Regions from separate parts of the Devosia sp. FJ2-5-3 genome, predicted to be linked through region 2. Evidence: predicted binding sites of a transcription regulator. Region 2 holds the regulator's gene; the other holds the start of a gene.
The links. Region 2 encodes PhoB, which activates phosphate uptake and scavenging genes when phosphate is short. Its sites were predicted from a motif close to TGTCATNNANCTGTCAT; they were not measured.

Region 1: ugpB (sn-glycerol-3-phosphate ABC transporter substrate-binding protein UgpB) is a predicted target of PhoB. The motif match lies at 1,381-1,397, and genes of this name have one in related genera.

The regions. Positions count from the first base shown of each region.
Region 1 covers NZ_CP104007.1:2,192,935-2,196,821, reverse strand. The annotation lists gene sulP (sulfate permease) at 1-377, shown strand, start outside; gene trxC (thioredoxin TrxC) at 390-818, shown strand; gene ugpB (sn-glycerol-3-phosphate ABC transporter substrate-binding protein UgpB) at 1,558-2,883, shown strand; gene ugpA (sn-glycerol-3-phosphate ABC transporter permease UgpA) at 2,984-3,868, shown strand; gene ugpE (sn-glycerol-3-phosphate ABC transporter permease UgpE) at 3,883-3,887, shown strand, end outside.
Region 2 covers NZ_CP104007.1:1,360,154-1,364,040, forward strand. The annotation lists gene N0P34_RS06560 (MFS transporter) at 1-1,316, shown strand, start outside; gene arsC (arsenate reductase (glutaredoxin)) at 1,555-1,983, opposite strand; gene phoB (phosphate regulon transcriptional regulator PhoB) at 1,983-2,684, opposite strand; gene phoU (phosphate signaling complex protein PhoU) at 2,802-3,506, opposite strand; gene pstB (phosphate ABC transporter ATP-binding protein PstB) at 3,527-3,887, opposite strand, start outside.

The sequences.
Region 1 (3,887 bases), 830 kb from region 2:
GCATCGACGAAAGTCTCTACTTCGCCAATGCGCGCTATCTCGAAGATCTCGTCACCGGCCTCGCGACGGAAAATCCTGGTCTCAAGGACGTGGTGCTGATGTGCTCTGCCGTCAATTTCATCGACATGTCGGCGCTCGAAAGCCTCGAAGCCGTCGAACATCGTCTGAGGGATCTCGGCATCCGCCTCCACCTCTCGGAGGTCAAGGGCCCGGTGATGGACAAGCTGGCGGGCACGGAGTTCCTTGAACATCTCTCCGGACAAGTGCATCTCAGCCAACACGGCGCCATCCGTTCGATCCTGGCGCAGCGAGACCTCGTCCCCTCCGGGAGCGGTGACTGCCAGGATCGGGTGCTGGAAGCGACGACGCGACAATAGGAGACAACAACGATGGCCCATGTGGTCTGCACGAAATGCAACGCGACCAACCGCATCGCCGAGGGTCAGTCCGCCGACCAGGGGAAATGCGGCAAGTGTAGTGCTGCGCTCTTTGACGGTCATCCCACCGATCTCGCAGCGCCCATGCTCGAAAAGCAGATTGCCAAGTCCGACATTCCCGTCCTCGTTGATGTCTGGGCGCCCTGGTGCGGCCCATGCCGTGTGATGGGACCGCAATTCGAGGCGGCGGCGCGCGCGGCGGAGCCCGCCATGCGCTTCGTCAAACTCAATTCGGATGAGAACCAGGATCTGGCGGGGCGCCTCGGCATTCGCGGCATCCCCACCATGATCCTCTTCCGCTCCGGAAAAGAAGTCGCCCGCGTCTCAGGCGCCATGTCCAGCGCCGACATCCTCAATTGGGCGCAAAGCGCTGCACGGTGATCGAAGGCCGGTTGGGCCGCTGGCGATCCCAAGGTAGTGATGTTGGCTGGTGACGACGCTACGGAGATAGGGTTGGCCACCGATGTCCTTCCCAACACCGGCTGCTATTCTGCGTGTGCGTCTGCCTTTTTCGCGGGTACCGAAAGAAAGTCGTCGGCGCCTTAAGCGTTCATCAGATTTGGGCGAGGACACCGACACTGCGGCCGCTCAGTAGGTCTTCAGCTCTGCCAAATTGCGCCAATGCGGCATCGACATGCGAGAATCAGGCTCAGAGGCAGGTTTTACAGCGAAACCACATTGTGCCTCGGGTGCCCTCTTAAGAGGGATTTTGGGACGCGGCTAACCAGTAACGGATCGGACTCAATCCTTGACGACGAAGCTCCTACCCCCATCGAGCCTTCAACAGCCGACGCTCGGAGAGACATCCTTCTCCCGTTCGACGGGCTCCACGTCGAGGTCCATGCGGTCTAGATCCAACTCCACGCGTCCCGCCTGATGTTCAGATGAACTGAACTGTTGCAATGGGCCAAATCCACACTGGCGACCCCACATAAAATCCCAGTGTCACACGACTGTTATTGTCCTGACTTACCAGCACAGCGGGCCACCAAAGGGCGGTTCAATCGCACACGACCAATGTTCATATGAACATTTCTGGTTTGCAAAGGATGATTCCATGTTGTCATATGGCACCAAGCTCGGGGCGAGGAGGTCCCAGCTGAATACTAAGGGAGAGAGCATGTTTAAGAAGGTTATGCTGCTGTCTGCGGGTATGGCTGCCGTGCTTGCTGCAAGCCCGGCGTCGGCTCAGACTGAAATCAGCTGGTGGCACGCGCTCGACGCCGAACTTGGCAAGAAGCTAGAGTCAATCGCCCAGGGTTTCAACGACAGTCAGTCCAACTACAAGGTTGTGACGACCTACAAGGGAAGCTATCCCGAAACGCTGACGGCTGCGATTGCAGCGTTCCGCGCCAATGAACAGCCAGCCATCGTGCAGGTGTTCGAAGTTGGGACCGGCACGATGATGGCCGCCAAGGGCGCCGTGAAGCCGGTTTACGAACTGATGACCGAAAATGGTCAGCCCTGGGACCCGTCTGCATTCCTCGCGCCGGTCGTGGGCTATTATTCCGACACCGAGGGCAACATCCTCTCGCTGCCGTTCAATTCGTCCACTCCGATCATGTACTACAACAAGGACGCCTTCGCGAAGGCCGGCCTTGATCCGGAAACCCCGCCGAAGACCTGGGCAGAGCTCGAAACCGCGATGCAGACCATCGTGGACAGCGGCGCTGCCAAGTGCGGCCTGAGCTCAGCCTGGATCACCTGGATCCAGACCGAGAACCTCTCCGCCATCCATGACCAGCAGTTCGGCACGCTGGAAAACGGCTTCGGCGGTCTTGGCACCGAGTTCACCTTCAATGGCCCGGTCCAGGTCAAGCACTGGGAAAACCTCAAGAAGTGGTCCGATTCCGGCCTCTATCAGTATGGCGGCCCGGTCGGCGGCCCAGACGCTCCGCCGAAGTTCTACTCCGGTGAATGCGCCGTCTATATGAATTCCTCGGGTTCGCGCGCTGGCGTCATTGCCAACTCCAAGGACTTCGAAGTCGGCTTCGCGCCCCTGCCCTATTATGACGACGTAATCGCAGAGCCCAAGAACTCGATTATCGGCGGCGCCACGCTCTGGGTTCTGAACGGCAAGAGCGACGACGTCTATAAGGGCGTTGCCGAGTTCTTCACCTATCTCAGCCAGCCGGAGGTTCAGGCCGATTGGCACCAGTTCACCGGCTACCTGCCGATTACCAATGCAGCCTATGAGCTCGGCAAGGAACAGGGATATTACGACGCCAATCCGGGTTCCTCCGTGGCCATCGAGCAGATCACCCGGGGCACTCCGACAGCGAACTCCAAGGGCGTCCGCTTCGGTAATCTGAGCCAGATCCGTACCCTGGTCGACGAAGAGTTCGAGGCCATGCTTGCTGGTCAGAAGACCGCCCAGGAAGCGCTGGATTCCGCCGTTGCCCGTGGCAACGAGATCCTGCGCGAGTTTGAAGCGACCAACCAGTAATCCGGTTATCAGGGGGCCAGAGCAATCTGGCCCCTTTTCAGCTCGAATGATGGGCAGCGCCTTCGCGCGCGGCCCGTCATGCGGCGCCGTGCGAGGACCCATGCAGAGCAAACGCACCATATTTCCGAACAAGCTGCTGCCTTACCTATTGCTGGCACCTCAGCTGGCTGTCACGCTGATTTTCTTTATCTGGCCAGCAATACAGGCGCTGAAATCCTCGTTTGAGCGCGAGGATCCCTTTGGCTTTCGGACAACATTCATCTGGTTCGACAATTATCGGCGCATCTTTGCCGATCCCAATTATCTGAGCTCTCTCGGGCGAACGGCAATTTTCGCGATCTCGGTGACACTGCTCTCCATGGCCGTGTCCCTACTGCTGGCTGTTGCGGTCAATCGCCTGCTGCGCTCGGGCAAGATCTATACAACACTGCTGGTCTGGCCCTACGCGGTCGCGCCGGTTGTCGTCGGCATTCTCTGGTGGTTTATCTTCAATCCATCCATCGGTATCGCGCCCTACATTCTGCGCGGCATGGGCGTCAGCTGGAACCACCGCATCGATGGCAATCAGGCGATGACGCTCATCGTCATCGCCGCCGCCTGGAAGCAAATCTCGTACAATTTCCTCTTTTTCGTCGCCGGGTTGCAGTCCGTGCCGCAATCGCTCAACGAAGCCGCCGCCATCGATGGCGCAGGTCCGTTCAAGCGGTTCTGGACCATCGTCTTCCCGCTCATCTCCCCGACGACATTCTTCCTCCTGATCATCAACATCAACTACGCCATGTTCGACACCTTCGGTCTGGTCGATGCGACGACCATGGGCGGCCCGGCTCAGGCGACCAATATCCTTGTCTACAAGGTCTATACCGACGGCGTGCTCAACCTGAACATCGGCTCGTCCGCCGCACAGTCCGTCATCCTGATGCTGATCGTGATCGCGCTTACCGTCGTGCAGTTCCGCTTCGTGGAACGCAGGGTCCAGTATTGAAGGGCTGAAGCAAAATGGT
Region 2 (3,887 bases):
ATCCCTGGCTGCTGTTGACCTTCACCTTTCTCATCGGCTGCGGATCGGCGCTGTTCAACCCATCCTGGCAGGCCTCGATGGGCGATCTCGTGCCCAGGGATGAGCTGCCGGGTGCGGTGACGCTCAATGCCATGGGTTTCAACATGATGCGAAGCGTCGGCCCGGCAGTGGGCGGGCTCATCGTTGCCTTTGCAGGGGCCAGCGCGGCTTTCGCCATCAATGCGGTTTCCTATCTGGCGCTGATCGGGGCGCTTTGGCGCTGGAAGCCCAACCGCGTCCCGGCGCGGCTGCCGCGCGAGACGCTGGGGCGGGCCATGTGGGCGGGCATTCGCTATGTGTCGCTGTCGCCCAATCTGCTGACCGTGCTGTTCCGCGGCTTCCTCTTCGGCGTTGCGGCCATCGTGGTGCTGGCGCTGTTGCCGTCGGTGGCCAGCGAATTCGTCGGCGGCGGGGCCATGGTCTATGGCACGCTGCTCGGTTGTTTCGGGCTGGGTGCTATCATCGGCGCCTTCCTCAATGGGCGCGTGCGCCAACGCTTCAGCAATGAAGCCATCGTGCGCATGGCATGCCTTGGCTTTGCCATTGCCTGCGTGACGCTCGGCTTTAGCCGCGATCCCATCCTCAGCCATCTGGCGTTGTTGCCGGCCGGCGCCTGCTGGGTTCTGGCGCTGTCGCTGTTCAACGTCTCGATCCAGCTCTCCTCACCGCGCTGGGTGGTGGGGCGGGCGCTCTCGCTCTACCAGACTGCCACCTTTGGCGGCATGGCGGCGGGCAGCTGGCTCTGGGGCGCGGCAGCGGACAGCATCGGGCCGGACTGGGCGCTGGCCTCGGCAAGCGTGGTGCTGATCCTCTGCATGCTGGTGGGGTTCCGCCTGGCCCTGCCGCAGTTCGACGACCGCGACCTCAACCCGCTCGACACCTTCAACGAACCCCTGCTGCGGCTCGATCTCAGGCCGCGCAGCGGGCCGATCATGGTGATGATCGATTATCACATCGCCCAGGAGGATATTCCGCGCTTTTTGGGGCTGATGAGCGAGCGACGCCGTATCCGCATGCGAGACGGGGCGCGGCAATGGTCGCTGCTGCGTGATTTGGAACATCCCGAATTGTGGGTCGAAAGCTACCACGTGCCGACCTGGATCGACTATGTCCGGCACAATATGCGGCGCACCAAGGCCGATGCGGACAATATCGACCAATTGCGGGCGTTGCACCGGGGCGAAGGCAATCCGATGGTGCATCGCATGATCGAACGCCAGACCGTGCCGCTCAACGATACGACGCCGCTGCGCGATACCCCGGAGGTTGGGCCTTAGGCGGCGGGGGTTTCAGGATGGTTGCGGCCTAGGGTGACAAACAAGGCCCCCCACCCTCGTTCCCTCCCCACAAGGGGGAGGGAGGCGGATGGGTTTGCAGCGTCGAGTGCCGAACGGACCCCCACCTAACCTCCCCCTGGGAGGGGGAGGGATCGGCCGGTGGCCCTCAAGCTTCTAGCGCAAACTCAGGCCGATGGGACGCTCCCCATAAGGGGAGGGAGGCGAGGGCCGAGCGTGGTCATTTGGCGGATGAGCGCCGCCCGTCGGCGTCGATGATGATTTCGCCGTCTTCCTTGGTGAAGGGGCCGATGTCGGGGTTTTCGAGGAGGTCGAGGACCAGTTCGGAGGGGCGGCAGAGGCGGACGCCCCTGGGGGAGATAACGAAGGGGCGGTTGATGAGGATGGGGTGGGCCAACATGGCGGCGATCAGGTCGTCGTCGGTGAGGGCTGGATCGCCGAGGCCCAGCGCCTCATAGGGCGTGTCTTTCTTGCGGAGGGCGTCGCGGACCGAGAGGCCCGCCTCGGCGATCATCCAGCGGAGGCGCGCTTCGTCGGGCGGGCTGGTGCGGTAGTCGATGATTTGGAGAGGCTCGCCGCTCTGGACGATCATGGCGAGCGTATTGCGCGAGGTGCCGCAATCGGGGTTGTGATAGATGGTGATCATGATCAGGCCGCCTGGCCGAACCGTTCGTCGAAAGCATAGCCGGCGCCCCGCACGGTGCGGATGGGATCGGCTTCGCGGCCGCGATTGATGGCGCGGCGGAGGCGACCGATATGGACGTCGACCGTACGCTCGTCGACATAGACATCATTGCCCCAGACGCCGTCGAGGAGCTGTTCGCGCGAATAGACGCGGCCGGGATGGCGCATCAGATATTCGAGCAGGCGATATTCGGTGGGGCCGAGATGGATATCGCGATTGGCGCGGCTGACGCGGTGGGTGGTGCGGTCGAGTTCGAGATCGCCGACCTTGAGCGATGCGGTGACCAGATTGGGATTGGCGCGGCGGAGGAGGGCGTGGATGCGCGCCAGAAGCTCGGGAACCGAGAAGGGTTTGACGACATAATCGTCGGCGCCGGTGGCGAGGCCCCGCACGCGTTCTTCTTCCTCGCCCCGGGCTGTCAGCATGATGATCGGCACGCGGGCGGTTTCCTCGCGGGCGCGCAGGCGACGGCAGAGCTCGATGCCGGATACTTCAGGGAGCATCCAGTCGAGGAGGATGAGGTCGGGCAGTTTTTCGGCAATGGCCTGCTGGGCCTCGTCGCCACTTTCGGCCGTGACCACGCGAAACCCTTCGGCTTCGAGATTGTAGCGCAGGAGAATGGCGATATCGCCTTCGTCTTCGACAACGAGAATTGTCGCGGGCATGGAGGTGCTCCGTCGTTCGGGCTCGGGTGAAGGAGCCGTGTAGTCGGCGTTTGGGGCCTCACCCCCTCCCTTCCTCCCCCTTCAAGGGGGAGGTGGATGAGAGAGCTGTGCGTCTCGTCAGATCTTGATCTGCTGGCGCTGGAGTTGCTGGACTTCGGCGGTCAGCTGCTTGCCGGTGGCCAGGTAATAGGCGCGTTCGGCAATGTTGGTGGCGTGATCGCCGATGCGCTCGATATTCTTGGCGCAGAAGAGAAGATGGGTGCAGGTGGTGATGTTGCGCGGATCTTCCATCATATAGGTCAGCAATTCGCGGAAGAGCGAAGTGTGCAGGGCATCGACCTCGTCATCGCGATTGCAGACCTCGACGGCGCCGCCCGCATCGCGATTGGCATAGGCGTCGAGCGCGTCCTTGACCTGGCGGAGGACCAGCGCCTTCATGTTTTTCACCCCGTTATAGAACGAGGGCTGGAGGCTGATGCCCTCGAGCTTGAGCGAGCGGCGGGCCAGTTGCTTGGCCATGTCGCCGACGCGCTCGAGATCGTTGGCGACGTGGATGGCGGTGATGATGGCGCGCAAATCGGAGGCCATGGGCTGGCGGCGGGCGATCATGGACACAGCCATGTCGTCGATCCGGCGCTGCATCTCGTCGATGCGCTGGTCGGCGATGATGGTGAGGTCGGCCAGTTCCCGGTCGAGGGTGATGAGGGCCTTGGTGCCGTTCTCGATGGCGGCCTCGACGAGGCCCCCCATTTCGGCGATGGACTGGGCGAGGGTGAGAAGCTCCTCGCTATAGGCGGTGACGATATGTTCGGCGTTGGACATGAATGGCTCCTGTTCCGCGATCAGCCGATGCGGCCCATGATGTAGTCCTGGGTCTGCTTGTTCACCGGATTGGTGAAGATGTCTTCGGTGTCACCCTTCTCGATGAGATTGCCCAGGTGGAAGAAGGCGGTCTTCTGGCTGACGCGGGCCGCCTGCTGCATGGAGTGGGTGACGATGACGATGGTGTAATTGGTGCGCAGCTCGTCGATCAGCTCTTCGATGATGGCGGTGGCGATCGGGTCGAGGGCCGAGCAGGGCTCGTCCATGAGGATGACTTCGGGGCCGACGGCGATGGCGCGGGCAATGCAGAGGCGCTGCTGCTGGCCGCCGGAAAGGCCGGTGCCGGGCTCGGCGAGGCGATCCTTGACCTCTTCGAAAAGT